One region of the Fervidobacterium pennivorans DSM 9078 genome, then DNA from elsewhere that is predicted to be linked to it. Evidence: riboswitches for the same ligand, from Rfam matches in the RefSeq annotation. Region 1 holds a riboswitch; the other holds the start of a gene.
What was found. Region 1 has a riboswitch for thiamine pyrophosphate ahead of FERPE_RS03145 (sulfide-dependent adenosine diphosphate thiazole synthase). Riboswitches for the same ligand answer to the same signal wherever they lie in the genome.

Region 1 (16,054 bases):
GAACGAGCAAACAAATATCAAAAGAACTTGAGGAAAGACTGCACAAGATAATCAAGGAGTTCAAAGAAGAGTTTGTAAAAGTCTACGGGAAGTGATGTTGAATGAGTCGAGGTAAATTACTCCAGATTAAAAGAAAAATCAACGCCACCCAATCGTTGAAGAAGATAACAAAAGCAATGGAGATGGTTTCAACTGCACGTATTAAAAAGGTTGAAAAAAGATTGCAAATGGCACGGGAGTTTTTAAATGAGACGAAGAAGATAGCAGCCCGTGTTCATTTCGAAGTAAAACATCCGTTTGTGACAGGGCAAGGAAAAAAGGCACTCGTTGTTATAGGAACAGATATGGGCTTGTGTGGGTCATTCCCAACGGAAATTACAAAGAAAGCGATATATGTTGATAAAAAAGAGAACTTTGATCAACTTTACGTTGTCGGAGCAAAGATTGCACCTATATTTAGAAGCAATCCAAAAGTTGTTCGAATATACGAGCATGTCTACGAAACTCCAACGTTCGACTTCATGAAGACTTTGATTAACGACTTGCTGGCAAACGGTGTTGGGACGGTAAAGGTCGTATATGGAAAGTTTAAAAACAAGCTAGCACAAATTCCGGATGTATACGATTTAACACCAATAAGGATGGAGCCAAGTTCCTCTGAAAAAGGTGACAGGTACGAATTTGAACCAGCGGAAGAAAGCTTTCAGAACGCATTAGTAGAATTCTATGCCTCAAGTGTCTTATACGCATTGGCTTTTGAAACAAAAATAAGCGAACTCTACGCACGTCAGAATGCGATGAGAAACGCCACAGAAAACGCAGAAGAGGTTGTTAGACTGTTAACTATCGAATATAACAAAGCACGTCAAGCATCTATAACCCAAGAACTCATAGAAATAGTCACCGGTGCTGATGCATTGAAAGAAGAATGAATAAGAGAAAAGAGTAACTCTTGAGGTGTTAACAAAAAGGAGCGTGGTAAGCGTGTCCAAAAAGTCTATAGGTAAAATTGTAAGGGTAATAGGACCGGTAGTAGATGTAAAGTTCCTAGAAGGTGAACTACCAGACATTTACGATGCACTTGTAGTAACAAATCCACAAACAGGTAAGAAGCTAGTTCTCGAAGTAGAACAGCTCATAGGTGATAATACTGTTAGAACTGTTGCTATGGACAATACTGATGGTTTGGTCCGAGGGTTAGAGGTAGAAAATACCGGTGAGCCGATTAAAGCACCTGTTGGACGTGGAGTTTTGGGAAGAATGGTCAATGTAATTGGTGAACCAATAGACGAACAGGGTGAACTAAAAGATGTAGAATTCTGGCCCATCCACAGACCTGCTCCAAGTATGACAGAGCAAAAGACAGAGATAGAAATCCTTGAAACAGGTTTGAAAGTCATTGATTTGCTTGCACCATTCCCGAAAGGTGGTAAGATAGGGTTCTTTGGTGGTGCTGGTGTTGGAAAAACAGTGCTCGTTATGGAAATGATTCGAAATATAGCTATTGAACACCATGGTTTCTCCATATTTGCTGGTGTTGGTGAACGAACTAGGGAAGGAAATGACCTTTATCTTGAAATGTCAGAAGCAGGAGTTCTAAGCAACACTGTTCTTGTCTTTGGTCAGATGAACGAACCACCGGGAGCAAGGTTTAGAGTTGCTCTTACAGCGTTGACAATAGCCGAATACTTCAGGGATGTTGAAGGTAGAGACGTGTTACTTTTCATTGATAATATCTTCAGGTTTGTCCAAGCTGGTAGTGAAGTTTCTGCTTTGCTTGGAAGAATGCCATCTGCTGTTGGATACCAGCCGACACTATCAACCGATATGGGTGAATTGCAAGAAAGAATAACCTCAACAAAGAAAGGTTCAATCACATCTGTTCAGGCTATATACGTGCCTGCTGACGATATTACAGACCCTGCTCCAGCAACAACGTTCACACACTTGGATGCTACAATAGTCCTTTCAAGGCAACTTGCAGCACTTGGTCTTTATCCTGCTGTTGACCCTCTTGATTCAACCTCGAAGATACTTGATCCAAACATTGTTGGTAAAGAACACTACGAAGTTGCCCGTGGTGTCCAAGAAGTGCTACAAAGGTATAAGGACCTGCAAGATATAATCGCTATACTTGGTATGGAAGAACTCTCTGAAGAAGATAAATTGATAGTTCAAAGGGCAAGAAAAATCCAAAGGTTCCTAACTCAACCAACACACGTTGCTGAGAGATTCTCCGGAATACCAGGAGTTTACGTTCCGATTAAAGAAACAATTAGAGGTTTCAAAGAAATACTGGAAGGTAGGTACGATGATCTTCCAGAAGCTGCCTTCTACATGGTCGGAACAATAGATGAAGCAGTTGAAAAGGCTAAGAAACTAATGAAATCGGCGGTTATATGATATAGAATCACGAAGTCATATTGAACATTTACCTCTGAAAAAAGCTTGATTAGGAGTTGAGCTAGATGAAAATAAAGATAGTTACTCCATACAAAATTGTCGAGTTTAATAATGCAAAATTGATAGTTTTTAAAACTGTAGAAGGTGAAATGGGTGTTCTCGATAAGAGAGCACCCATTATTACAAAGCTAGCGATTTCAGATGTTCGTATTCAAACCGAAGAAGGCGAAGAAAAGCTAAAGGTAATTGATGGTTTTCTCCACTGCGATGGTAACAGTAACGTAGTGATACTTACCGAGGAAGTTGGAAAACCTGAAGAGTTTGATCCACACAAGTTTCGAAAGGAAGAATAAAGTCAACTGAATAAAGTCAACTTAAGATTGTTAGTTCAACTAGTTCAGGTGGATATTTTGGTCAATTTCTAATATCTTTAACGAAGAGGTGAAGGAATCTGAAAACTGCAGTTGTTGTAGATAGTACAACAAAATTGAGGAAAGATTTCCACACAGATATAGAGATATACACCATACCTGTTCGGGTGTTTATAAATGACGAGGAACTCGAGGATTCAGATGATATAACAGATAAGATACTTGAGGCTATTGAGAAGGGCGAAAAAGTGGAAACCTCCTTACCGCGCGTGGATGTGGTTGAAAAAACTTTTCACGAACTGCACAAAAAATATGATGCTGTTTACGTATTGTCAATTTCCTCACTGCTCAGTGGAACATACAATCTTTTCTACACAATAGCAAACAAATACGAGAATGTTTTCGTTTTCGACTCAAAAAGTGTTAGTATACAGAATACTTACGTTTTAGAGAGGATGTTAAAGGATATAGAGCTTGGTAAAAAAATAGAGGAAGATGATATAATATCATATAGAGACGACTCGCTCTTTTTAATAGCCGTTTTCGATGTGACACAGCTTCAAAAAAGCGGAAGAATTGGAAAGATTACTTCAGTATTAGGAAAGATGCTACATGTAAAACCTATTCTTACTATAGCCCGAAATGGTGAGGTCCAGTTAGTCCAAAAAGCCATAGGTATCAAAAAAGTAAAAGAGGTAATCAAAGAGAAAGCAGAGGAATTCGTTGAAAAAGCAAGAAAAAAAGAAAAAGGAATAAGAATTTACGCTGCAGTTGGTAAAGAAGATTACAAAGACTTTATCTACGAAGTAGCACAACTATACGACGTAAAACCTTATTTTGTTGACATCGGACCCGCTGTTACGACGCATGTAGGTAAAGAAGGCTTTGGAATACTCTTGGGTTTAGATTTTTGATTCGTTTTATTGTTATCGTGCCCTAAGGAAGGGGGAACCTCATGAAAAACATATACCTCTTCGACAGTTCTGTAGATTATCAACCTGGTCTTGAATTTGGAGTTCCGACCGATATGTTCCCACTGCGTGTGTATATAGATGACACGGAATACATCGATAAGGTAACGATAACTGATGAACAGTTTTATAACTTTTGTCTCTCCGGAGCTAAGGTTTCAACGTCGCAACCGAAACCCGAAATGATGAGAGAAAAATTGACAAAATACTCAAAAGAATACGAAAACGTATACGTAGTCACGATATCTCAGAAACTAAGTGGAACGTACGATACTATTTCATCCATTGTTAAAGAGGAAAAGCTGAAAAATGTGACAGTCTTGGACTCCAAAAGTGGGAGTGTAAAAACAACGTATGTTTTGTATCGAGTTATTAACGCAGTAGAAAATGGCTTAAAGGTTACCCAGGAAATTGTCGATACATTTGTAAAAGATAGTTTATTGGTTTTTTCAGTCTCTTCACTTGAATATCTCGAACGTGGGGGAAGGATAGGCCATGCGAAGGCACTTCTTGGGAAACTTTTAAGGATTAAACCTATTCTTACAACAACAGAGGATGGTTATACTGCTTCGTTAGGAATGGAAAGAACACATGATGGACTTATAAGACGGATGAGAGAACTTACTAAAGAATTTATGGCAAAAATTGGAAGTCATATTGTAATTGGCGGATACGGAGTTTCCTACATGAAAGAACATCTCGACAAACTCTTGGAAGGGTTCAATGTTCACTCGATAGCACGAATAGGACCAGCAATTGCTGCACATGTTGGGCCAGAGGTATTTGGACTGGTAGTTGGAAGGGGGTATTAGTTGATGATTAAGGATTATTTAAACAGCGTTATCGAGGAAAAGTCTTCAAAAGACTTTATAGTTTTTTCGTCTGTGATTTTTTCGTTAGGTTTCGTCCTATCGATAATTTCTAATGCGTTCTTTTTCATTAATCATCCAGTAGTGAAGGTCTTTATCGGGATTGCGAATACGGTTTTCTTTATTGGTGTTGTGGGTATTAGTGTGGTTCTTTCAAAATGGTTCAAAAATACCGATGAAAAGCTTTATGCTCTTGCAAATTTATACCTTACGTTCACATTAGTCTTTGCTTTTATGTCCTACTTTGTTCCGTTTCTTTTCTTAGTAACTGTAGCACTTATCATTGCATTGATTATGACTGCAAAAAAGTTTATTCTTGGAGAAGAGCAATTGTTTGTTGGTAAATTGGTCTCTTATTTCTTTATCACTTTGTCTTTCTACACGATGGAGCTTGTGACTGAGCTGAACGAACAAATCATGCGGAGGTGATTCTATGGACATCAAGACATTCGCTCGCGGCTTTGAACTATCAGAAGCTATCGAAAGTTACCTCAACAAAAGGTTAGAAACAGTCAAAAGGGCATTACAAACTTTTGTTTCACGGGATGATGTGAACATCGAAGCGCGTTTTGACAAAGATGGACCATATTACACCCTAAGGTTGATGACACACATCAATGGTAAAGATATTGTTGTTCAGGAAAAAGCAAATGATATTTATGGTGTTATTGACACTGCAACTGACGCTTTTGAAAAATCGGTCAAGCGAGAAAAGGAGCTGCACAAATCCTATCATAAATCCAATGTCAAGGGACTAACCGAGGCAATGGTTGAAGAGCTTGCTCCAAGATATGAAATCGAGGAAGAAGAAGACAAAATAGATACAGTTAAGAGGGTTTACCTGATGCAGGCAACACTGGAGGAAGCAATTGCTCAGATGGATGTTATGGGACATCAGTTCTTTGTCTTTAGAAACGTTGATACCGGTGAGATAAATATGATTTACAGAAAGAACGGAAAGTACGGATTGATAGAATTCCAAGAATAATGATAAAGTTAAAAAGCAAAGTGCCCCGTGACGGGGCACTTTGCTGTATAAAATACAGTAAAAAATACAGTAAGTTGTTTCAGAGGATTCCTATAATTTTTTTCATCTTTTCAATAACCTCTTTTGGATTTCTTCCAAAAATCCTAATCATCGCTTCCTTTCCCCAGAATCCTTCATCATATATTATATCTGGTATCTTTCCAAATGTTTTGTATGCTTGTTGAATCATCCATTCCATTGATTTTCCGTCAACACTTTTGACATCTTCCGGTTCGGAATTTCTATCATATTTGAAAACTGTTAATCCGGATTTGATAGCATTATCAATATACTCAGCACAATACCTAACATTTGTGACACATCTTATATGGGGCGAAAAGGATTTTGCAACAAGTGCCATTCTTGCTGTGTGAGAATAATCAGCAAAAGACGCATCCGAAACGAAAACAGGTTTTCCTTCTTTTAGTCGAATCCTTCCTGGAAATTTAGCAACTTCAAATTCATCTTTTGACCACGGTAACGCATACGAGACGTTTTGTCCGACCTCTGGAATAGTTTTTTCTCCAACTGTTAAGAGCTCTTTCTTTACACTGTTCAATGAATCGAGTACGTCAAACTTCATCCAATCTCTTGCAAGCATTTCCGGTTGCACTTGCTGATTGCTTTTTTCAAGGACTTTTTGCAATATCTCTATAGAAGCCTTTACAGCTTCTTCTGGAGAATAACCAAGGTACAGATGCCCCGCAAATAAGCTAGAAAATGCACATCCCGTTCCGTGGTATCTTCCTGGTAATCGCGTTGTTTCAAAAGCAAGGCGACCAAACTTTACAATCACTTTTTCAGCTTCTTTTCCATGACCCCCTGTTACGACAACTCTATCTGAAGGTTCTAACCCTAATATACCTGCCTCTTCATTATTCAGAATTACGAAATCAGCATAGGTCAAGTTCTCCTTGACAATTTCAGGGGGTTCAAAATCATAGCCAGAACTTGAACGTAAAACTATGTTCCAAACGATGACTGCTGATGGATATTTTTCCCTTATGAGCCTAAGCATCTCCGGGGATATCAAACCTACTTTTATAATGCCCGGTTCGGGGAGGACGGATAATTCTTGATCTATTTCTTCCCATTTGCGGAATCTCGCAAGAAAAACCTTGTGGGTATTTTGGATAGTATACGCACTAACAACACCCATAGCACTGATTCCTAATAAAGCGAATGACTTAATATCTTGTAAAATTCCTGCCCCAGCTGATGGGTCAAATCCTGAAATTACCATTACTCTTTTCTCAGATGTATCGCTCATCAAAGCATCACCTCCAAGAATTCTATTAATTTTGACAACTGGTTAGGACAGTCGTTAGAAGGTTCTGCGACAAAGTCCACACCATCAAATTCCTTTATTACATCTAAAACTCTTCTAAAGTTGAAAGAATCCCCCCACGGCGCGTGGTGGCATTGCTCATAAGTTCTTAGATCAGCATAGTAAATGTGAAATTCAGTTATGAAGTCCGCTAATTTCTCAATAAAATAAACAGGGTCAAAATCGTAAACTTCGGAGTCAATTAATAAATGCCCGATGTCTAAACACATTGTGCAACCAGTCTCCTTAAGAACAAATAAATAATCATCTGGTGAATGGAAATAATCATTCATATAAACGTTTTCCAGACGAGTTTCAATGATTTTGTTTAATTCATAGAAGTGTTCAAGGCTTTCCATGACGATACCGTAAACGTCTTTCCAAGCCTCATTTTGTTTCGCATTTGGAAAGTGAACAACAACGTATTCTGCACCAAAACTTTTGGCAAAACTTGCGCTTTCAATGTTAACTACGTAGGTATCCTTTCTTAAATTTATATCTAATGAAGTTGGATTTGGATGAACTGCTGCGTATCTAAAAACAAATGGCAAATGGATACCAAATGGTTTACCACGTTTCTCTAGAAATTCTTTTAATGTGTCCAAGTCTTGCTTTTGAAAAAACGTTAATTCATACAATTCTGCAAACGGCAGTTCTTCTATCTTTAATATATTTGCTCGAATAGTGCTTGTGGAAATCCCTTTCCTCTTTTTGCAGCGATAACCTTTCATTTGTTTATTTTTCCTCCGCAAAATCTTTAGTTATTTTTATGGCACAGAAAGGTCCACACATAGAACAACCGTCATCTGTATATTTCATCTTCTCAAATTTTCTTTGAGCCCTTTCCGCATGTATGGCAAGTTTGAACATCTTATTCCAGTCAAAATCCCTTCTTGCTATCGCCATTTCTTCTTCTAATTTCATTGCTTTTCTGTTGCCACGTGCAACATCTGCAACAACTGCCGCGATTTTTGCCGAAATTACTCCTTCCTTTACTTCCTCAGCATCCGGTAACCCTACATGTTCTGCAGGAGTTACATAACATAGAAAATCACAGCCATAATAACCTGCCAATGCACCACCAATTGCACTAACAATATGGTCATAACCAACTCCTCTATCTGTTGGAAGTGGTCCAAGAAGAAATATAGGTCGTCCCAATCCTATCTTTTTCATAAGCTTCACGTTCAATTCGATTTCATTTAAAGGAACATGTCCTGGACCTTCCAACATAACTTGCACACCAGCATCGTAAGCTTTCAGAACAAGTTCTTGCATAAAAAAGAGTTCTTCAAGTTGCTGGGGATCCGTAGAATCCACAATAGCACCTGGTCTCATCCCATCACCTAAGCTTAGTGTAATATCATACTCCCTTGCGATTTGAAGTATCTCATCAAAATGTTCGTAGAATGGGTTTTCCTTATTGTTTTTAATCATCCAACCAGCAATAATCGAACCCCCACGGCTGACAATCTTCAAAATTCTCTTTGAGTTTTTCAATTTCTCCAGCACTCGCTTTGTTATCCCAACATGAATTGTCATAAAATCAATACCATCTTCAGCATGTTGAAGAACCATGTTGATGAAATCCTTTTCAGAAAAATCTACCACGTTCCTCTTTTCCGCGTAGGCCTTTACAGCCGAATCATATATAGGAACAGAACCAACCGGGGCAGGGCTTCTTTTCACAATTTCCCTTCGCATCTCTGATAAATTACCCCAGGTCGATAAGACCATCACAGCATCAGCACCAGCATTCAACGCTACTTCTAACTTTCCTAACTCTTCTTCTAAGGAGGAATATCCAACGGATGTGCCTATATTTGCGTTGACCTTTACTGTCATTTGTTCACCTATTGCTACTGGCCTTTCCAAACTGTGTAATTTATTTCTTGGTATCACGACTTTTCCATCGGCAACCAGTGCTCTGAGCCTTTCAAACTCGATACCCTCAAACTCAGCGCAATACTTCATTTCCTTTGTGATAAGCCCAGCACGTGCCAATTCGAGTTGCGTCATATTCTCGTCTCCCTATCAATTTTCGCTACTTCTCTTCTTAAACCATCCTCGATTAGTTCTGCAGCTCTAAGACCTGACAAAATCATTCCACCGAAGATAGGTCCCATTCTTGGACCACCACCAACGCTTACTGCGGCCATCCCCATTACATAAAGTCCAGGGTAAATTTCTCTTGTTCCTTCCACAACAAATTTCTCACCATTTTCCGCATCCATGGGGAATTCATATTCAACAGTTCCACAACTACATAGATTTTCGGTAGAACCAGTAACAGAGAGCAGAATTCCGCGTTTAGAAAGCAATCTTACGAGGTTAGCTGGATGTCCTGTCCCATCGACTGTAAACTTTGCAATAACGCTTATCGGATCAACGTGCAATCTTTCTCTAATTGTTGGCATCCAATTTATTACAACTCCAGAAACCCTTTTGTCGTACATTACAAGGTCTTCAACAAAAACATTGTTAAACACTAATGTTCCTGCTTTTGTGGTGTGATACAATAATGCCGATGCGAAGTGTACAGAGTCAACAACCAAAAACTCCCCAAATTCTTTGTAGTTAACACCAAGTTCTTCCACATAGCCTTTCAATTCTCTTTCAAGTACCAACTCATTGAACATCATTCCTCCACCCCAAATGCCTCCACCTGGTTCGTTCTTCGCTTCAAAAATTGCGACCTTGTACCCTTTCTTAGAAAGTGCAAGAGAAAGTGCAAGAGCGCTAGGACCACATCCTGCGATAGCTACGTCAACTTCCAAACCTTTGTTCAACTTTTCAAAAAAACTTTCGACTATCAACCTGGAGATAATCAAATCTTTCTTCATCCTTTTACACCTCCATGCAAAACTTTTCAGAAAATAAAATCCCTCCGAATTTCTCGGAGGGACTGTTCAGTTAAAAACATTTTATTAGATTTCTATCTTTCTTTGTATTGCCCATGTCCCTCCGCCGGTATTACCCGGATCAGGTTCAAAGGGTCGAAGGGTTGCCCCCTTCCTCTCAGCCCCGCAGTATGGAGCTCCCCTCTGGGCTATTTAATTTTTTCACTTACAATATATCACTTCAGAACCACAAAGTCAAGAAAAGTATGAAAAAACAAAACGACGTTTATAGTAAGAATTTACAGAAAATCTTAAATTTCGCGGAAAATAGGAATTTATTGTCCAGACATCATAAGATTTTAGTTGACAAATAATTATAGACTTAGTATAATCTAATTAGATGTAAGTTAATTTTATCACAAAAATATTTCGAAGTGCAAATTACAAAACTCTTCAATATGAGAGGAGGAAAAGCTGTGAAGGTAGTAGTTATTGGTTGCACACATGCAGGAACGGCTTTCACCACGACAGCAAAAAGGCTTTATGGTGACAAAGTCCAAATAACGGTGTATGAACGAAACGACACAGTTTCATTTCTCTCTTGTGGGATTGCCCTCCATGTTGGTGGAGTAGTAAAAGACCCCATGAAGCTCTTTTATTCCTCGCCCAAGGTTCTCTCAGATTTGGGAGCAAAAATGATGATGAGGCACGAAGTAATTGATGTTAACATCGAAGAAAAAGCAGTTCTTGTCAGAAATCTCGAAAATGGCGAAACTTTCAAAGAAACCTTTGATAAACTTGTGATAACTACTGGTTCTTGGCCCATAATTCCAAATGTTCCAGGTGTTGAGTTGAAAGGTATAATGCTTTCAAAGAATTTTTACCATGCACAAGACATTGTAAAACACTCAAAAAATGCCAACAAGATAACTATAGTCGGAGCTGGTTACATAGGCGTTGAGCTTGCAGAAGCCTTTAGGCATAATAATAAAGAAGTAGTCTTGATAGATATAGCAGATAGAATATTAGCCAAGTATTTGGACAAGGAATTTACCGATATACTCGAAAATGAGCTTACTGTAAATGGGATTAAGTTGGCGCTGGGGCAAAAAGTTGTGAAATTTGAAGGAGAAGATGGTTTTGTGAAAAAAGTCATAACAGACAAGGACTCCTTCGATACCGATATGGTTGTGTTAGCTACAGGTTTCAGACCAAATACAGACCTATTCAAAGGCAAATTGGAGATGTTGCCCAACGGTGCATTGATTGTTGACTCTTATCTGCACACGTCTCATCCTGATATTTTTGCCGCAGGTGATAGTGCAGCGGTTTGGTATACTCCAACTAACAGTTACGAATATATCCCTCTTGCTACAAATGCCGTAAGAATGGGAACTATAGTCGCATACAATATATTTGAGGACAGACTTAAATACTCAGGGACTCAAGGGACATCGGGTGTGAAGGTGTTTTCTTACAACGTTGCCACTTCCGGCTTAAATGAATTGCTTGCTCAAGAGAAAGGTATAAACTATGGAACGATTTACGGTGTAGAAAACAACAGACCAGAATTTATGCCAGAGTATGAACCTGTTTATGTTAAGCTTCTTTACAGAAAAGACGACCACACAATAATAGGTGGACAAGTTATGTCGAAAGCAGATGTTACAGAAAGTGCGAACACGTTATCAATTGTTATGCAGAACAAGATGACAGTCAAAGACCTGGCATTTGCTGATTTCTTCTTCCAGCCATATTTCAACAAACCTTGGAACTTCTTGAACACCGTCGCATTGAAAGCTCTGGAAAGATTAGTTTAACCTTCGGAATCTTTCGGAAAGATAAGCTGACTTTTTGGTTAAAGATACTTGAGCAGAAAGCATCTGAACCAAAGACACTTTTACAGACCCGGGGACGTTGTCTTCCGGGTTTTTATTTTGTATTATCTCGAAAAAAGTTAAACAGGTATTTGAAACTAACCTGCGTAGGTGTATAATTATGTCAGGAAAGTTTGTAATACGAACAATAATGCATAAAAATTCATATGTTAAAAAGCCGGAGGTGAGAGGATGGAACTGAAAGATGTCATCCTAAAACGAAGGAGCATAAGAAAATTCAAAAATAAGGAAATCTCACCAGAAACTCTTGCGGAAATTGCAAAGTATGCTTTATTGGCTCCAAGTGGGAGGAACTCTAGACCTGTTGATTTGGTTATTGTAACCGAAAAAGACAAAATCGAACGCATAATGAAAGCAAGAGAAGGAGCGTTCTCATTCCTAAAAACTGCACCTGCATGTATAATTGTCACAGCAAATGAGGCCAGTTCAACCTGGATGTCAGATGCCTCTATTGTGGCAACGTATATACAGCTTCTATGTGTTGATTACGGACTCGGAAGTTGCTGGGGTCATGCGCATGACCGCTTCCAAGATGGGGTGTCAGTCGAAGGAAAGATTAAAGAGATTGTTGGTATTCCAGATGGTTACAGGGTGCTTTGCGTGATAGGAATTGGATATCCAGACGAAGAAAAAGATGCGCATACGTTAAAAGAAGTTGATGATAACAAAATCCATGTAGAGAAATGGTAGGTTCTTTTATTGCATCCTAATGTGATGAGGAGGAAAGAACCATGAGAGGAGTTAACAAAACGAAAGAAAACAACTCTATCAGAACGAACAAGGACCAAGTTGTTCAGCTTTCGATATTGGTTGAGGTGGCACACCCTGTTGTCCGTATGCCTGTTGTAGATGGTAATGGCACTTCGTTTTACATTCCCGGAGTTGGAGGTATCACATACAACTTCGGGCTTGGTGACAGTGCATTCAAGATGCATGGTGACCATATCGAACCTGATGTTAGCGCCAAAAACAAAGACAAGGATTTAAATCCAACTTGTATGGCTCTTGCATGCATTGGGAACGAAGCAACATTAATATCCGGAGATGCGAAAGGCATGAAAGGATACGTAATAGGAAAACATGGAGGAATAGATCACATATTAATCTGGTTCCCTGAGAAAGAGAAGCTGGCAATCGGAGATAAGATACAGATTAAAGCCTGGGGGCAAGGACTTGAAATAGTTAATTATCCTGAAGTAAAAGTCATGAATATTGACCCCGATTTGTTTGAAAAGATACCAATAAAAATTAAGAATAGAAAATTACACGTCCCAGTCACGGCAATCGTTCCTGCACACTTAACAGGTTCTGGAATTGGGGCGGGTAATCCAGCATCTACCGATTATGATATGAATACCTTAGATAAAGAAGAAATTAAGAAGTTTAAACTTGATAAAGTAAGGATAGGAGATTTAGTTGCAATATCAGACCATTACAACGGTTACGGAGCCGGAGGTTACAAAGAAGGTGCCGTTTCAATAGGTGTTGTCGTTCATTCGAACTGCTACAAAACAGGACATGGTCCCGGTATGGTAATAATAATGACATCAAAAGAAGATAACATAGTGCCAGTTCTCGATAAGGATAGTAACATAAAAAACTACCTTAATATCTGATGAGTAAAAATTTATTCCCACCCGGAAAAGGGTGGGATTTTTATTCTCTACTGTAAAAGCCAGAATATTTAAGAAAATGTGCAATATCGAGAATATATTTCAAATATTACTGATTTCTCAAACCAATCCTCGAAATATTTTCGAATTTCAATATATCTTTTATGATGTTAAAGGTGCTATAATCTGAAAGGTGATTCATATAAAATATGATATATGATTCATCTTTTAACATACACAGTTAAAACTTACTTTGAACATAAAGGAGGTTTACTAAGATGAAGTACGCAAAGATTATTTCCTCTGGAATGTATGTTCCCAAGAAAGTGATGACGAATGCGGAGTTCGAAAAGCTAACGATGTTTACTATTGACCCATATTTCTCAGATGTGATTGGTATCAATCACAGACATATTTCAGAAGAGTGGGAGACTCCTACTTACATGGCTGCAGAAGCAGCTAAAAAGGCACTTGCTCGAATTGGTATGAAACCGGAAGAAATTGATTTGATAATTGTTGGTACAGATACTCCGGAAGCGGTATCCCCACCAGATGCTCCAAGGGTTCAGTACCTCATAGGTGCCCACAAAGCAGAACCACTTGCTTTTAACGTAAATGCTTCATGTGCAAATGGAGCGTTGATGCTTGATATCGCAGCAAGGTATATAGCCATGGGGGATTACAAGAATGTCCTCGTTATAGGCACATATGCGATGACCAAGTTTCTAAGTTGGAAATATTCATGGGAAGCTCTTTTCAGTGATGGTGCAGGTGCACTAATACTTACGGCTTCGGACGAACCTGGGTTTATAGGTAGTGTGGCACGCGCTGACGGTAGTTGGTGGCAAAACTGGGGAATATACATAGGGGCAGGCACCATGAACTTGGCAGGTTTTGAAAGAGGGCTTCACAAACTGGATCTCAGAGCGGCTTACCCATCTACAGTCAACGAAGAAGGATGGCCCATGTTGATTAATAAACTTATGGAAAAATACAACATCACAAAAGATGAAATAGGTATGATATTCTTTACACAAGTGAGGAAAAAGACAATCGAAAAGGTTATGGAAACGCTTGGGCTGCCCATAGAAAAAGCACATATGATTATGCATAAGTACGGTTACACTGGTTCTGCATGTGTGTACATGGCCTACGATGACGCGTTTGATGAAGGAAAAATTGAGCAAGTGAAAGGTAAAGTAGTTATTTTCTTGACATCCGGTGTTGGATATCAGCAAGTTGCTACTGCTTTTAGAATATGATGTTTAGACCTTTGTTGATTATTTCTCACTTTTTTCGAATCGCTTTGGGAAGGTGTGGAGGTAATAGAGAGTGAAGAAGAGAGAAATGTTTCAGAAGGATGTGACAATCACCGGAAATAAGAAAGCAAAAAGAATACCCCAACGAGCTGATGGTATAGAATCTAAGAATAAACTGAAGATGGCTGCTATAGAACTCTTTAGCAAAAACAACTTTGCCGACGTGTCCATCTCCCAAATTACTAAACATGCAGGTTTGAGCACGGCTGCCTTTTATCAATACTACATTAACAAGTATGAATTGTTTCGAGAGATTGTTGACGATTTTATAAGAGACCTTAAAGAGTCATTGGAAGGGGAGTCTATAACAGATGTCGCACTAAAATATTTTGAATACTGCAAGAGAAATAAGAACTTAATCCAAGCCATGCATCTCAACGAATATCATTTCGAATGGTTAAGGAACGAATTTGAAGATGTAATACATTCTATCTCGGAGAAACATGGATTAACTGATGTTGGGCTCTTCTATTTCTGGTCACCAATAAGGTTTGCAATTAACTTTGGGAATCTGTTGGGAGTACAAGTAAAGCCTAAGGTTTTTCTCTCGCTCATTATGAACGGAATTCAAAAAGAAAAGAAGGAATTCCAAAATCTTCCAAAAGAAATATTTACGTTCACACCTGAAAAACATGTTCTCGAAGTAGATGAAAAACGAGAATTAATACTTGCAAATGCAGAAACCTTGTTTGGAACTTACGGCTACCAAAAAACGCAGATATACGACATTGCAAGGGCATCTGGAATCGGAGTTGGGACAGTGTATCTCTACTTTGAAAATAAAAAGCAAATCTTACGTGAATTAGTACGATGGATAAATAAGGGGCTAAGATACAACGTTAGAAAAGCCATGGAAAATGTTAAACACTATCCAAGGTTAGTTCAAGAGATAGCTGGGTTGTATGCCTTTGTCCAGTTTTTCAAAAGTCACGCGAGTATGTACAAAATCGTCAGAGAAAGCCAGTCATTAGATTTAGAGATTGCGAAAGATTATTACACATCGATATTTATTTCTTACTGCAAAGCTCTAGAAAACTCAGTTAAGGACGGGAAACTCCAACTAAATTTGGAAAAATTCAAGACTATTGATACAAAAAGCATTTTACAATACATTGCCATTCTACTAATGGGAATCGGTCATTATTTGGGTGAACGATACATTCTTGCAGGCAAAGTTTCTGATACAGAAAAGTTGGAACGCTTTTTGGAAGATATTTACATTTACCTCTCCGAAGGCTTGGGGGTGGCGATGTGAATCTAAGAGAGGAATATCAAAAAAAGCTTGTTGACATTGACAAGGTGCTGTCGATCCTTCAAGATAACTGGACAATCGTTGTTGGAATGACTCCCATGGAGCCGAAAGTTTTCCTTAGAAACTTGCATCGAACACAGGTAAGTGGCTTGGAAATTTATACG
Region 2 (16,054 bases), 440 kb from region 1:
TCTAGTAGATTAAAGTAACAAATACACCAAAAATGTCCCTGGTTCAGTGCATCACCAGGGACATTTTTTGTATTCTTTTATACTTTAGAAGCTTCCCACATATGATGTAAGTATACGCTGTATTGTTCCATTTGATACGAGTTTGGAGATTGCATCATTCAGTTTTTTCTCTAAAGAGCTGTTTAGCAGAACTGCACCTATATTAGTGGAGTAAATCAAATCTTTGTGAACTTGGAAACCATATTTTTTCGATAGATACAAAGCGTTGATATAATCAAAGAACGCACCATCTATTTTTTTAATGAGTAGGTTAATCACAATTTCCTCGTTTGATACAAACGTCGAGTATTTTATCTTTTTGCCAGATTTGACCCAATCTCTAACAATTCTCTCACCGGTGCTGCCTTTCTTTACCCCAAAAGTGATTTTTTCGATATCTCCGTCCCACTTGATGTCTTTTCTGAGCACTATCGCAAGTCCTGAATTAATGTAAGGTTGGGTGAATTTGAAGACTTTTTTTCTTTCATCGGTCATATGGATTCCACCGGCTATTACATCCAAACCGAGTTTTGGAAGTACCGCAGCGTCAAGCACAGAGAATGGTAACACGTAAAACTCCACTTGCATATTCAACTCGGTTCCAATAGCCCGCCAAATGTCGTATTCTATTCCAGAAAGCTTGATGGAAAGCCAATACGCGTATGGTTCACCTAATAAAAGTCCTATTTTTAGAAATTGGCCAAAAGTATATATGGAAATTAATAAAATTGCTAAGAGTAATATAGCGACAGCATTTTTTATTGTCACTCACACACCCCCAGAATAAAGAACGTTTTTCCTTGTTCTGTAAGTTTAGACTATTTTACTAGTATTTTCGTTCAACTTTTTCAGTGTTCAAAAATTAAAGCCTCTGGGACGATTCATACTCCAGAGGCTTTTTAATTGCCATAATTTTTTAGTTTTTCGTTATCCAACCACAGCTTTTTCCCATTTTCTGAGTATTTCGTCCAACCTATCGTTAACGGTTGGGTTAAGTCTCAGTATTTTGTTAACAGGTGGTACGTATTTGTATACTTCCGGTAGCTGAACATCGATAACAGGGAACATCCACTGGTTCAGTGGTACTTCCTTTTGGAAATCCGGGGTGAGCATGAACTCTATGAATGCCCTCGCAAGTGCCAAGTTCTTTGCGCCCTTTACGATAGCTGCGTATTCCTCGAGCACGTACGCACCTTCCTCAAATATTATAGGCATGTACTTGATTGTGCCGTATTTGTACATACTGTAAGCACCATCTGTTGCATAACTCACTATCATGTCTGCTTCGCCTGTTTCGAGCATTTTGAATGCTGCGCTCCATCCACTTGTAAATGTCAATACGTTTTTCTTGACTTCTTTCCAAAAGTCCATTGCACCGTCTTCTCCAAGTGCAGCAATGGTCCACATCAGGAATGTTAAACCCGTGCTGGAGGTTCTTGGGTCGATAAGCACGAACTTGCCTTTGTATTCGGGTTTCAAAAGGTCTTTGAAAGATTTTGGAGGATTCTTTATCTTTTCGATGTTGTAAATCATCGCCAAAGCTCCGTAGTCGTAGACTGTTCCGTAGTCGTTAATGAAGCCTTTGTAGACAAGATTTTTCGAATTGGTAGCACGATACTTTTGCAACAAGTTCTCTTTTATCGCTTTTTGAAGCTGTTGAGGATTTAAACCGATGACAACATCAGCCTTAGGTGCGTTCTTTTCTGCAATAAGTCTTGCTAAAACGTCTCCCATAGAACCAAAACTAATAACTCTAACTTTACACTTGTACATCTGCTCGAATTTCGGAATGACAACCTTTGCTATTCCACCCGCAAAACTATCAGATGTGTAAATAACAAGCTCTGCGGAAAACACAAAAACCGTTGTTGTCAGCAAAAAGAAAACCGTTAACTTAAGCAATCCTTTCATGTTAGTCCCTCCTTCTTAAAGTGTGAGTATTTTTAAAATAAAAAATCCCTCCGCTTTTGTGTTTTCAACTAAGCGGAGGGATGGTCTAAAAGGTTTTTTATTATTTACCGTCTTATCCTGATTCCTGGTCCCTCCGCCGGTATTACCCGGATCAGGTTCGAAGGGTCGGGAACTTGGCGTTCCCCTCTCAGCCCCGCATTCAGGAGCTCCCCTCCAGGATATAGGAAATATGTTTTCAAAGGTATTATAACATGCTTTTAAGTTTTAATCAAGGGAATATAATTATTGGTTCCGAAGATCCTGATATAATTACTATAACGATTGAAGTAATGATAAATCGGCGAGGATTGGCAATACGAAAAAGAGGAGTTATATCAAGTTTTTTATGGAGGGAACAAAAAGTGCCTGGACAGAGAGTTTTTCACAAGTATCATTTTCTTTCATTTGTAATCTCTATTCAAGCGTACCTTTACAGCACTTATATAAACTCAACTGCTGCAAAATTGGGTTTTTCTTTCACTCAAATAGGTCTTGTTAACCTTATTTTATCCATAGCCTACGCAATAGCAAGCGTAACTTTGGGACACATCGGAACAAGATACGGATACAAAAGGACAATATCTTTTTTAGCTGTATATCTTTTTATTGTCTCAATGTTCGGATTTTTTGCTAACAACCCTAAACGTTTGGTCATTTTTGCGGTTCTCCAAGGTGCCTTTTTTGGGGCATTCTTTCCACAAGTTGAAGGATTGATTGCTAAGTCTGAAAGCTTACTGAGAGTAGACCCACCATCGATAACAGGCAGGTTCACATTGTCTTGGAGCACGGGAAACATGATCGGGGTTGCGTTTGGCCCTTTTCTTACCGTAAGAGTGCCAAGTGCCGTATTTATAACGGGTTTAATAATCTCGGGTCTGACAAGTCTGTGGGTCTTTTTAGACTACAAAAAGTTTGGGGATGTCATTACGTTTACACCTTACAGAAAACTTCTTGAGCATTCTCGGAATTCATCCGTTGTTATGAACAAAAATATGATGAAGAAACTCAGTTTGGAATACAGAATTATTCTATTCCTTGGTGGTTTGATTTACACATCTGTTTTGGCTAGTTTTCCTAAGTTGATGATGCTTGCCGGGCTGAAGTTGGAAAATGCGGGTTTTTTAACTGTAGGAGCAAATATAGGAGTTGTGCTCATTTTTGGTATTTTGCAGTCTTGGAAAGGCTGGGTAGGAAACGAATATGTTTGTGGCATACTTTTGTCGGTTGTTCCAATAACAGGATTAATAGCATTTTTTGCCAAAAACCCTTTAATGTTCTTCCTTACAGCGTTGTTTGCAGGTTTTAGTTACGCTGTCCCGTATACGTTTGCCATATTCTACGGACTTTTGTCAGAGGAAGAAGCGCACGGCAAACAAGGGGCTTTGCATGAAATGGTTATTGGACTTTTGTTCGGCGTAGGTCCGCTTATTGGAGGAGTATTGTTTGACAACTTCGGGGGAAATTTAGGTTTGTTAGTTTACGCGTTTTCAATAAGTGCTGCTATATACCTTATTCAACTGCTTTTTAATTTTTCAAGAAAATAGAACAACTACTCTATTAAATAACCCTCTTTTTATACCAGTCAGATTTTAAAAATGCGATGGACATAACCAAAACTTCAACAAATTCTGTTACAGGAAAAGCCATCCACAGTCCGATAGGTCCTAAACGGAGCACATATGTGGAAATCAAAACAAGTGGAACCATAACCCCCCATCGACTTAAAATGCCCGCTATCATAGGAATTGACGTCTTTCCTGAGCCGAAAAATGCACTGGAAAGCCCCGCACTGAAGGATATCATAAATAACGCAAAGACAACGTATGGGATACTTCTGGCACCAATTTCTATTACATTTTTGTTTGATGTGAAAAGAGTAAAAACAGATTCTCGGAATAGTAGTATAAGCACGAGTAAGAGAGAAACAATGATAACACTGTAGAGAGTTGCTAAAATTGTTGCCTTCTTTGCACCCTCTTCGTTGTTCTTCCCCAGTTGGAATCCTACCAAGGTGCTTGCACCCATCGATAAACCAAATATTGGGATAACGGCAAACCCAAACATGCGCTCAATAATGCCAAAGACGGTTACATATTCTGGACCAAAAAGTGATGAAATTTTGATTAACACAGTATAAGAAAGGTTTCGAAGTAGCATTTCGACACCGGACGGTAACCCTATAGTGATAAGTTTTGTATCTATTTTCTTATCCAGTAATAAGAGCCCTTTTAGGGATATCTTTACACCTTCTATTCCGCGAAAAAGTAGGTATAATCCCCATATAAGAGGAATAAAAGTGGAAATCACTGTTGCCCACGCAGCACCGGAAACACCAAGACCAAAGCCTGTGATGTTGAATAACGGAAGTTTATCAAAAATAAATATAGGGTCCAATATTATATTTACAATAGTTCCCGTTGCCATGGTAAGTGTTGCAAGCGATGCACAACCTATATTTCTTAGCGCCGTGAATGTGGAGTAAGTCATAAAAAATATGGGCATGAAAAATATGCGGATGTACCCATAGTGAATTGCCGAGTTAACGACTTCAATATCCGAAGAAAAGAAACTAACAATAGGTTTGAAAAACACCAGCAATATGCCTGAAGCAATAAGCGCAACCATAGCCTTAAAGATGAGGGTTTGCTCTATTATTCGTGATGTTAATTTCAAATCGCCTTTACCATACGCTTGTGAAATCAACGAAACGGAAGAAGTGCCTATAATTTCGTTAAGTATTTCGACTAACCAAAATATTGTGGAGAATATGACGACTCCTGCGATGGCTTTGTAGGAAATCTTTCCAATCCAGAACATATCAACGATATCGTACAGGGATTGTATAGCGAAACCAAGCATTGTGGGAAGGGATAATCTAAATAATTCTTTGGTGAGAAACTTGACGCTTTCATTCTCAACGATATGTTTTTTGCCATTTGACCTTTCGTCAAATGTTTTCGGTGTTTTCAATGTTTTCACCGTATCCCCCCATTTATGTAACCTAGAATTCCTAGAATTTCTAGAATTCTTACTCGGAAATATGTTTGTACATTCTAATCATAACATAAGCGTTTAAAAAATAGAAAAGCGAGCTTACAACAAAAATGAGCGTGTATCCGTTGTTGTATTTGGTGAATATGGAAAATAGGTCTGCTGAGAGGGCACGTGCAACGTTGTTTATAAACGAGTTCATACCGTTAATCGAGGAAAGCAGATTTGCTGGTATGTTGGAAAAGACTAAGGCGGTCAGGAGAGGACCAACCATATTCATTACCGCAAAGCGGAGTATATACACGAAGGTAAAGGTTATCGGTTCCCTTATAAAGCTGAGCAATACGATTAGTATGGGCACGAATACATAAGAAAAGATTAAAACGTTCATATCCCCGAACTTTTTCCCCAACTTGTAAGAAAACACTGCACCAATACTGGTAGCTAACTGAGCTAACGCTAAAATGAGTCCTATCAACGATGGTTTCATATGGAATATATCGTAGAATATCACATTACCAAAAGTTACAAACAAGCCTGCGCCAAATCCAACACTCATAGTGGACAAGAAATAGTAAAGTACCACTTTCAACGCCCGCTTGTCTAACTTGTTGAGAATGCTGAAAAATTTTAGCACATTGGTGTCTCCAGTGTTTTGGCGTTCGTATTTTGGTTCATATAATTTCAGTTTCCAGATAGGAGCAAACGCAACGATTCTTGATAAACTTGCTACAATTAATACGGTCCTAATTGGAAAAACGTCTCCTAACAACCCACCAAATATATTTCCCAAAACTCCGGTGAACATTCCTATTCCAAAGTTAAGACCTAGCACCTTACTACGACTTTCTCTTGAAGTGTTTAGTATCAAAAGTGTGGAAAGGACAATGGATGTTGCTGTTGAAAAACCACCGAAAAGAAAAGAAGAAATGCCAAGCTGAATAAGTGAGGGAGAAATGACCCTATACGTTCCGAAAAAAATACTCAAAAGATGTGTAGTAAGCATTAGTTGTTTTTTATTAATTTTATCTGCAATGATACCAAAAACAAGTCCAAGTAACGCACTACCCCAAAGGAAGAATGAGGTGATACGACCAACTTGCGAAGTTGGTATGCCTGAGGTTCGAAGCATCAGATTGAAAATGGTTCCGTATATACCTTGTGCAAGCCCATCTATGAACGTAAAAAGAGTAATTAAGCGAGCAGCAGAATCAGTTGACGATGAATCGGAACGATAAGGCATGATTTTGTGTAAAACCTCCTCGATTAGTCTGAAAATAAGTTAGGACATCGAACAATCATCAATTAAATTCTAACATTACACTTTTCAAAATCAAGTCGGAAAACTTCTGCTTTTTGAATCTTTCTTCTAACTAAAAAATTTTTGACTTTTTTGATTAGCACTCTTGACAAATAAGTGCTAATATGGTATACTATCATCGGAAATGCAAATTAAACAAAATAGAAAGAATTAAACAAAATAGAAAGAAAAGAAAGGAGTGGTTGATATGACATTCAACCTCGAGGAATTCACGGAAAACGCTCAGGAGATATTACAGTCTGTAACGGATGTGTTAAATCGTTACAGGCAGAATCAGATGGCGCCTGAGCACGTGCTTTTAGCCATGTTGGAGAACTCGAAAAACGCTGCTTACGATATTCTGACTCATCTCAACGTAGATATCGATGGTTTGAGAAGAGATGTGGAACGTGTTATCACATCCAGAGGAGGTTATAACTACTATTCTGGTGGCACAGGCCAGATCTACGTTACACCAGATACTACTAAGGTCATTAATGAAGCGAAACGCGAAGCAAGACGCATGGGTGACGAAAAGGTCGGAACAGACCATTTACTCCTTGCTATGGCAATAGTACCAGAAACAACTGTCTACAGGTTGCTGGCAAGATATGGAGTCACCCAAGACAAGCTCTATACAGCTATCAAAGAACTTAGAATGAAGAGAACATATTCTGAAGAGGAAAACATCGACGTTCTTGCCAAATTTACCGAGAACTTAACTGAAATGGCAAAGAACGGACAGTTGATGCCTGTCATAGGTAGGGACAACGAAGTCAACAGGATGATAGAAATTCTTGGGAGAAAGATTAAGAACAACCCAGTTCTCATAGGAGACCCAGGTGTTGGTAAGACAGCAATCGTTGAGGGGCTTGCTCAAAGAATAGTCTCTGGAAATGTGCCAGATTTCTTGAAGAACAAAACAATTCTTAAGCTTGATCTTGCAAGGTTAGTTGCTGGAACAAAATTCAGAGGAGAATTCGAGGAAAGGCTCAAGAAACTTATAGATGTGCTCAAAAAGAGAACAGATGTGATCCTCTTCATCGACGAACTTCATACAGTTGTTGGGGCTGGAGCTGCTGAAGGTGCTCTCGATGCTGGTAACATTCTGAAACCAGAACTGGCAAGAGGTACACTGAGGGTGATTGGAGCAACTACTGTTGAAGAATACAGAAAACATATAGAAAAAGACAAAGCGCTTGCAAGAAGGTTCCAGGTTATATTCGTTTCAGAACCATCGGTTGAAGAAACGATTGAGATTTTGAAGGGTCTCAGACCGAAATTCGAAGAGTTCCATGGAGTTAAGATTAGTGACAAAGCTATCGAAGCAGCCGCCAAGTTGGCTTCAAAGTACATTACAGACAGGTTCATGCCGGACAAAGCCGTGGACTTGGTAGATGAGGCAGCAGCTCGTGCGAAGATAGATGGTAAACAAGAAGTAACGGATGAAGATATTGCAAAGGTTATCGAGCGCTGGACTGGTATACCTGTTGGTAAGATTATGGGTGACGAAAAGGAAAAAATTAAGAACCTTGAAAAGCTCATTCACGAAAAGTTTGTAGACCAAGAAGAAGCAGTAAAAGTTGTAGCGAACGCTATAAAGATGTCTCGTGCAGGTATCAGAAATCCGAAACGACCACTCGGTGTGTTCTTGTTCCTTGGACCAACTGGTGTTGGTAAAACAGAGCTTGCAAAGAGATTAGCCGACGTGCTGTTTGGTAGTGAAAAGGCGCTAATCAGAATCGATATGAGTGAGTACATGGAAAAGCATTCAGTTGCCAGGTTAATTGGTGCACCTCCAGGATACGTCGGTTACGAAGAAGGTGGACAGCTCACAGAACAAGTGAGAAGAAGACCATACAGTGTCGTGCTCTTTGACGAAATCGAAAAGGCGCATCCAGAAGTCTTCAACGTGTTGCTACAGCTCTTCGATGATGGAAGACTTACCGATGGTAAGGGTACGACGGTTGATTTCAGAAACACGATAATTATAATGACAAGTAACATAGGTTCAGACATAATAATCCAAGACATTGAAGATGGTTTAGAAAATGCTATACCAAAGCATATCGAAGAAGAAATGCGCAGGTATTTCAGACCAGAGTTAATTAACAGAATCGATGCGGCTGTTGTTTTCAAACCACTCAAGAAAGAACACATTAAGCAAATAATCGATATCTATCTCAAAGAACTCAACGAAAGACTTGCCGATAGAAACATCGTTGTGGAACTAGATGAATCAGTGAAAGAATACTTGGCAACGGAAGGTTACGTACCAACGATGGGTGCTAGACCTCTTAGAAGATTGTTTGAGAACACAGTAGAGTTCAAACTTGCTGAACTGATAATCGACGAACAAGTCAAGGAAGGTCAAAAAGTGAAATTCTACTGGAAAGAAGAAGGACTTTACTGGGAGATACAAGGATAGCAAATAAATTAGACATTAGGAAACCCTCCTCAAGATAGAAATTTTGAGGAGGGTTCTTTTTTTGTATTTTTAGCATATAATATACTTTTTGGAACGTACCTACCCTGTTGACAGGTGAGAGTTTGTATGATAGAATGTAACACGCAACGGGGCGACGTAGCCAAGGGGTCTAAGGCGGAGGTCTGCAAAATCTCTATTCGAGGGTTCAAATCCCTCCGTCGCCTCCAGGTTTTTGGGCTCGTAGCTCAGTTGGCAGAGCATCCGGCTCATAACCGGACGGTCGGGGGTTCGATTCCCTCCGAGCCCACCAGGAAACAAAGATGCAGCGGGCATGCGCCCGTCTTTGTTTTATGCTTTAGGCAAAAATAATTCTTAGTCCAAAAAATCCCGCTCTGCTTAAGAATGAGCAGGGCCGCATAAGACCGAGGGAGGAGGTGCTTTATGAGGATATACGAAACGATGTTCATCATCAAACCAGACGTACCAGAGGAAGAAAGGAACAACTTGGTTGAAGGTGTTAAGAAGTTCTTGGAAGAAAGACTCGGAGCGCAGGTTGAAAACGTTGACAGATGGGGTATTAGAAAACTAGCCTACAAGATTGGAAAGTACTTCGAAGGAGACTACACAGTTATTTACTTCAGGTCAAACGGTCAAGGACTTGATCAACTTGAGAATTATTTCAAAGTGCACCCAGATTTCATGAGATGGCAAACATTCAGAAGAGAAGACCTTGAGAAAAAGGAAAGAAAAGCAGCAAGAGCCAAGAAAGAAGCGGAAAGCTCTAGCCAGGAAGGCCAGCAGGAGGGTGCTTCTGAAGAGAAGGTGGAATAATGTCGTATAACAAAGTTGTTCTTGTGGGTAGATTAACACGAGACCCTGAGACAAGGCAAACAATCGACGGAAATTTGGTAACCACGTTTACAATTGCGGTAAACCGAGGAACAAATGGAGATGAAGCCGATTTTATAAGGATTGTAGCATTTAGGAAGCTGGCAGAATTGGCACATAACTATCTTCAAAAAGGTAGAATGGTTTTGGTTGATGGCAAGTTGAGAATCAATAAATGGAAAACAAACGATGGTCAAACCAGGTCAACCGTCGAAATATGGGCAGACAATATCGTGTTTGTTGACTCAAGAAAGAGTGACAAAGAAATCCCAGAAGAAATACCATACGAAGAAGTTTTTGGCGAAGATATTGAAGAAGAAGACATCCCGAATGACGATGAACCACCATTTTGATGAGTATAATGAATTATACGTTAATAGGAGGGAAGTAGGATGCCAAGAGTAAGGCAAAGAAGAAGAAAAATTAAGGCATGTAAACTGTGTGAAATGAATCTTGACTATGTTGACTATAAAGATACAAAATTGCTCAAGGATTTCTTAAATGAAAAAGGTAAGATACTTCCAAGAAGGCTTACAGGAAACTGTGCGAAGCACCAAAGAATGGTAAAGACCGCAATCAAAAGAGCAAGACAGATGGCATTGTTACCATACCTAAAATACTAAAAAATAAAAGAAGTCGCCAGTTAGCTGTTGGCGACTTCTTTTTTTTTCAGGTTTATATTGATGAGTAAGAGGTGCTAAATATGACAAACGATTTCGTTTCAAAGATAGCTTTGACTACAATTTTCCTTGCTTTGTTATTTCCTGTTGTTTTAAGTCTTTTTGCTACCGAGGTTCCACAAGATTGGATTCTTTACACAAACGGTCCTAAGTTAGAAGAACTTATGTTGGCGAAGGCTGATTTGGTTGTGATTGATTATTCTTCTGATGGAACAGACAAAAAGGCTTTTAAGAAGGAAGATATAGTGCTTTTACAATCTCAAGGAAAAAAGGTATTTTCTTACTTAAACTTCGCTGTTGCTGAAAATTGGAGATTCTATTGGAGTTTTTTAGACAAAGCCATCGTGCTCGGGTCTCTGGACAATTGGCCCGGAGAATATTACGTTAAATACTGGTACACAGAATGGTATGACGTGGTAAAGCAATATATGAAAAGAATCACATCAGCCGGGTTCAATGGAGTTGCTTTGGATTGGATAAACATCTATCAACATGCAAAACTTCAAAAGCTTTCTGGAAAAAGTGCAGAAGCATTGAAAAACGCTATGGTGGAAAACCTGAGAAAACTAATAAGCGATTTTCCAAAGTTGGAATACGCGCTGGTGAATGGAGAAGATATACTGCTTGAATTTCCAGACATAAGGAAAAGAGTAAAGTATGTTATCGTTGAGAGCCTGTTTTTTTCTGAGGGTCAACTTGTAACGAATACTGAAGAGTTTGTTCGCAGAGTGAATAAGCTGTCTCTGCTTGTAAAGAATGGGATTACCGTTCTTTCAATTGAATACATTGATAACGGCAATCCCTTCGACAATATGAATGCCCATCGTATAAAAACATACGTGAGTTTGGCGAAAAAATACGGGTTTAAGTATTATATTGCACGATTGGACATGAAATTGGACGTTGTTAACATTCCCAGGATACCAAATAGCAAGGACTGATTTCAGTCCAAATCGTCACGCATTCCGACTTCGTTTAGAATGATGAAGTCTTTGTTTCTCCAGTCTTTTTTGACCTTTACATGGAGGTCTAAGTAAACTTTTGAACCCAAGAAGTATTCTATATCCTTTCTTGCGCTTTCCCCAATTTTCTTTATCATTCTTCCTTCCTGACCAATGATGATACCCTTCTGACTTTCCCTTTCAACGTAAATGTTTGCCCTAATGTACACGACACCGTTCGGTCTTTCTTTAACTTCTTCGACAATTACAGCAACGGAGTGAGGAATTTCTTCGTATGTGAAATGGAATATCTTTTCCCTTATCAGTTCAGAAGCGATAAAGGAAAGTGGTCTGTCAACTATAATATCTTCTGGATACAGTTGAGGACCTTCTGGCAAATGTTGTTTTATCTTTTCTACGAGCTCGTTTAATCCCTCGCCAGTTACCGCGGATGTGCGCACCACATCAAGGAGGTTGTTTACATGGCTTCTTATTTGTTCTTCTATTAAATCTGCACGGTCATTGTCCACAAGGTCTATTTTGTTGATTACCCCAATTGTTGGTGTTTCAGACTGGTTAATGTAGTTTGATATATGTTCTTCTGGTGTTTCAAAACCTTCCTTTGCATCGATTGTAAAAAGCAACAAATCAACGTTTTTTAACGCTTGAACGGCGGCTTTAACCATGTATTCACCAAGCCTGTGCAGTGGCTTGTGTATACCCGGTGTGTCTACGAAAATGATTTGAGCATCTGAGTCCGTGTATATAACATTTATTCTGTTTCTGGTTGTCTGTGGTTTATCTGATACAATGACAACTTTTTTCTTCATTATCGCATTGATTATCGATGACTTACCTACGTTGGGTTTTCCAACAAACGAAACAAATCCACTCTTCATTTAGTCTCCCTCCCATCAGAATGCATTGCGATTTCTCTGGATTCTTATATCTTTAGTCTTCCACTTGCTCCTGCTTATTCTGTTCTTCAAAAGCCTTAGCGAATTCTCCTGATTCGAGTTTACTTATAAACAGTCCCAGCAAAATCTTTACATCCTCACTAAGTTTGACCCTTCTATCGATGAAGTAAAGGTATTCTATAACATTTTTCAGCAGCTTTGGAGAATAAAACAACACATGGTTTACAGGCTTGTATTTTGAATCTTTGAATGCGAACCCTAAAAACCTTGCAACCCTTGGTGAAAGAATCCCAAGCTCTTTGGAAAGATTAGCTACATCAGGCCATTTGTAATCAGGTTTTTTTGGAGCGTGGACTACGATGTTGAATAGTTCTATAAAATGCTTTGAAACTGTGTACGATATAATTATCGGTTCATAATTATTGCAGATTTCATGTAGCATGTTTTTCGCAATCGAGTAATTTTGCTCTGATAAAGCGAAACAGAATTCGTCCAATTTGCTGATAGTTCTTTTAAAGACAATTTGTTCAACATCTTGTGGTGTTGGGTGCTCACCAGCGTAAATTTGCAGTTTTTCAAGTTCTGCGAGTATCGCATATTCATCAGGTCCTGTGAATTTAAATATGCTTTTCGCAACTTCTTCATGGCATGTTACACCTATCTTGCTTGCCACATCTTTAACAAAATTCAACCACTTGTCTTCTTCCCATTCTTTGGGTTTTTCGAATGTCAAGATTTCTACTTTGCCTGGAATCCTTGTAACCTCTTTTCCTACTTTTTCTGTTCGGACAAAAACCGTAACCCAATTTCCTGATAAATCGAGTGATTGAAATTGTTTTTTTTCACTCTTAGACCACTCGTCAAAATCTACTAAATCGTAAACTTTAGCGCTCGAAAACAATCCTAAACTTACACCGGCGTTCTTTAATTCTTCAATCTTTCCGTCATCATCGGCGAATATTTTGTGATATTCCACATCTTTACCTTTCAGATATTCTTTTATATAAAGTTCTTTGCTGAGCTCGGAGTCACCAACGAGGTAAATAACCATATTCGTCCGTTCTTCTCCTCCTTAACCTATAACTTCGATTATTCTACCATTTTCCATTCTCATGATTCTGTTCGCAATTTGTGCAACATTTTGATCATGTGTTACTATGACAAAAGTTGTTCCAAATTCTTTGTTAAGCTCGATTATCAACTTTTTGATTTGCTCTCCATTTTTCACATCCAATGCACCTGTTGGTTCGTCAGCCCAGATGATTTTTGGGGTTGTTGAAAGTGCACGAGCGATGGAAACTCTTTGTTGCTCACCACCTGACAACTGCGAAGGATACGCATCTTTTCTGTGAGAGATTCCCATAAATTCGAGCAGTTCTAAAGCCCTTTTTCGTGCTTCTGTGACTGGAACTTTATTAAGAAGAAGAGGTAGTTCTACGTTCTCAACAGCAGTTAGAACGGGAATAAGGTTGAAAAACTGGAATATAAACCCCATACTCTTTGCTCTGAATTTCGCTTTCTCTTCTTCAGACATTTTTGTTATTTCCTGTCCGTCTATAATTATTGTACCTGAAGTTGGAATATCAAGACCTGCCAGCAAGTTCAATAGAGTGGTCTTTCCAGAGCCAGACGGGCCAAGTATTGCAACGATTTCTCCTTTGTATATCTCCAAATTCACAGAATCGAGTGCTACGACTTTTGAACTACCAGAACCGTAGATTTTGGAAAGATTTTCGGCTTTCACTATGATTTCTTTCAGTTCATTCGTGGCATTAAAATTTTTTTGCATCTTTCCACCTCATTTTAAGTTCCTAAACTTTTCCCGCAACTTCCTTTCTACAAATTCAGGAACCCACTGAGAAACTTGTCCGCCGAATGATGCAACTTCTTTTACAAGGCTTGAAGAAAGGAAAGAGTAATTCTTATCAGTCATAAGGAAGACGGTTTCAACTCCGTTGCATATTTCTTTGTTAGCAAGTGCCATCTGGAGTTCATATTCAAAATCCGTAACTGCTCTTAAACCTCTAATGACCACATTTATTTTGTTTTTCGTCGTATATTCAACCAAGAGCCCTGAAAATGTGTCAACACGTACGTTAGGTATGTCTTTTAAACATTCTTTCACCATTTCCACACGTTCTTCTATCGTGAAGGTATAGTGCTTTCTCTTGTTTTCCATAACCACCACATAAAGTTCATCGAATAATTCGGCAGCTCTTTTGGCGATGTCTATATGACCATACGTTATTGGGTCAAAGGAACCAGGGTAGATAGCTCTAACCATATTTTCAGCTCCTTCTTTTGGTTGTTTTCTGTTAGACTAATTTAGACTTCCGAATGGAATATATCAGGTTCGAAGAAGTTTGTAAACGATGGATTGAACATCAGAGTTATTGTTCCGATAGGTCCGTTTCGTTGCTTTCCGATGATTATCTCTGTTTCGTGTGGTAAGTCAACGTGCTGTTTTTTATAGTATTCTTCTCTGTAAAGGAAAATAACAACGTCAGCGTCTTGTTCGATAGCACCTGACTCTCTGAGGTCGCTAAGACGTGGACGCTTGTCTTCCCTCTGTTCTACTGCTCTTGATAGCTGTGATAGTGCGATAATCGAAACATCGAGTTCCCTTGCCAGAAGTTTCAATGAACGGGAGATTTCAGAAATTTCCTGCTGGCGACTGTCTCTCCTGCCATCACCCAAATCCATAAGTTGCAAATAATCTATGAATATGGCATCTATATTGTATTCTTTCTTCATTCTTCTTGCCTTCGCTCTCAAGACACGTGGTTCTAGGTTAGATTCATCATCTATTATTATATTCGCTTTCATCAACCTTGAGGCACCTTGGACAAGCCTTTTCCATTCTTCGTCACTTAACCAGCCTCTTCTAACCTTTTGAAGGTCTACAAGAGATTCCATACACAAAAGTCTTTGAATAAGTTGTTCCTTGCTCATCTCCAGGCTGAATATTCCCACAGAAGCTTCCCCGACAGTTGCCATATTCCTTGCCAAATTTAATGCGAAAGCCGTTTTACCCACACTTGGTCGTGCCGCTATGATTATTAAATCGGACTTGTGGAATCCAGATGTCATTTCATCGAGTTTTTTGAACCCGGTTGGGATACCGGTCACTAAACCTGTGAGGCCTTTTAAATGCTTTGACCTTAACTCTTCGAGGTGTTCAAAAACCTCGGTCAAAGCGCTTCGTATATCTATGTAGGTTTTCGTTGCACGTGACTCAGCAATTCTAAAGACCAATCGTTCCGCTTCATCAAGCACTTCATCGACGTTAAGTGCCTCATCGTAAGCCCTTTCCACAATCAGGCTACCTGCAGCAATTAATTCTCTCAGTATTGCTTTGTCTCGAACTATCTGGGCGTACATTTCCGCATGTGCTGAAGTCGGAACGTTGTCTGCAAGTTGCGCAACGTATAGCTCTCCACCAATTTTGTCAAGAACCCCCATAGCTTTTAACCTATCGCACACAGAGATAATGTCAATAGGCAACCCCTCATCGTGCAGTTGCTCTATTGCAGCAAATATGTGACGATGCTTCGGGTCATAAAAATCGGAAGAACTGACTATAGAAACGATATTATCAACTTTTTCAGGTTCAATCAATATACTCCCTATCAATGCTTGTTCGGCTTCTATGCTAGCAGGCACATTTTTCACACTTCCATCCTCCTTGTGTAGTCACAAAAAAGCATGAAGGTGATATCCATTGATTAATCAAAAATCGCTTTTCTTTTTTTGGCAGTAAGTCCTACAATTATTGTGATAAGGAGAGAGATGATAACCATATAATCACCGTATTTAGCATAAAATGTTACAGCATCGTTTGATTCGACGTAAAAAATGCCCCAAGTTGTTTTGTTGTCAGGCAAAGTGATGTAGTTACCGTACTTGTCTACAACTCCACT

Region 2: linked by a shared signal. The riboswitch ahead of FERPE_RS01090 (thiamine ABC transporter substrate-binding protein) and the one ahead of FERPE_RS03145 (sulfide-dependent adenosine diphosphate thiazole synthase) in region 1 are both predicted to bind thiamine pyrophosphate.

Annotation. Positions count from the first base shown of each region.
Region 1 is NC_017095.1:673,956-690,009, reverse strand. Features, by position in the region: gene atpA (F0F1 ATP synthase subunit alpha) at 1-95, shown strand, start outside; gene atpG (ATP synthase F1 subunit gamma) at 102-932, shown strand; gene atpD (F0F1 ATP synthase subunit beta) at 985-2,403, shown strand; gene FERPE_RS03185 (F0F1 ATP synthase subunit epsilon) at 2,469-2,756, shown strand; gene FERPE_RS03180 (DegV family protein) at 2,855-3,688, shown strand; gene FERPE_RS03175 (DegV family protein) at 3,730-4,557, shown strand; gene FERPE_RS03170 (hypothetical protein) at 4,561-5,043, shown strand; gene FERPE_RS03165 (ribosome hibernation promotion factor) at 5,048-5,602, shown strand; gene FERPE_RS03160 (thiamine-phosphate synthase family protein) at 5,682-6,911, opposite strand; gene FERPE_RS03155 (sugar phosphate isomerase/epimerase family protein) at 6,911-7,699, opposite strand; gene thiC (phosphomethylpyrimidine synthase ThiC) at 7,704-8,987, opposite strand; gene FERPE_RS03145 (sulfide-dependent adenosine diphosphate thiazole synthase) at 8,984-9,811, opposite strand; TPP riboswitch at 9,910-10,022, opposite strand; gene FERPE_RS03140 (FAD-dependent oxidoreductase) at 10,285-11,628, shown strand; gene FERPE_RS03135 (nitroreductase family protein) at 11,878-12,396, shown strand; gene FERPE_RS03130 (DUF4438 domain-containing protein) at 12,474-13,322, shown strand; gene FERPE_RS03125 (3-oxoacyl-ACP synthase III family protein) at 13,598-14,581, shown strand; gene FERPE_RS03120 (TetR/AcrR family transcriptional regulator) at 14,652-15,893, shown strand; gene FERPE_RS03115 (acetyl-CoA hydrolase/transferase family protein) at 15,890-16,054, shown strand, end outside.
Region 2 is NC_017095.1:234,906-250,959, forward strand. Features, by position in the region: gene FERPE_RS01080 (beta-ketoacyl-ACP reductase) at 1-5, shown strand, start outside; gene FERPE_RS01085 (substrate-binding periplasmic protein) at 85-807, opposite strand; gene FERPE_RS01090 (thiamine ABC transporter substrate-binding protein) at 967-1,950, opposite strand; TPP riboswitch at 2,062-2,173, opposite strand; gene FERPE_RS01095 (MFS transporter) at 2,352-3,533, shown strand; gene FERPE_RS01100 (MATE family efflux transporter) at 3,547-4,968, opposite strand; gene FERPE_RS01105 (MFS transporter) at 5,018-6,223, opposite strand; gene FERPE_RS01110 (ATP-dependent Clp protease ATP-binding subunit) at 6,489-8,708, shown strand; tRNA gene FERPE_RS01115 (tRNA-Cys) at 8,859-8,935, shown strand; tRNA gene FERPE_RS01120 (tRNA-Ile) at 8,943-9,018, shown strand; gene rpsF (30S ribosomal protein S6) at 9,150-9,539, shown strand; gene FERPE_RS01130 (single-stranded DNA-binding protein) at 9,539-9,949, shown strand; gene rpsR (30S ribosomal protein S18) at 9,989-10,219, shown strand; gene FERPE_RS01140 (glycoside hydrolase family 191 protein) at 10,300-11,217, shown strand; gene era (GTPase Era) at 11,220-12,116, opposite strand; gene FERPE_RS01150 (DNA polymerase III subunit delta) at 12,169-13,185, opposite strand; gene FERPE_RS01155 (ABC transporter ATP-binding protein) at 13,207-13,923, opposite strand; gene coaD (pantetheine-phosphate adenylyltransferase) at 13,933-14,418, opposite strand; gene dnaB (replicative DNA helicase) at 14,460-15,806, opposite strand; gene lnt (apolipoprotein N-acyltransferase) at 15,860-16,054, opposite strand, start outside.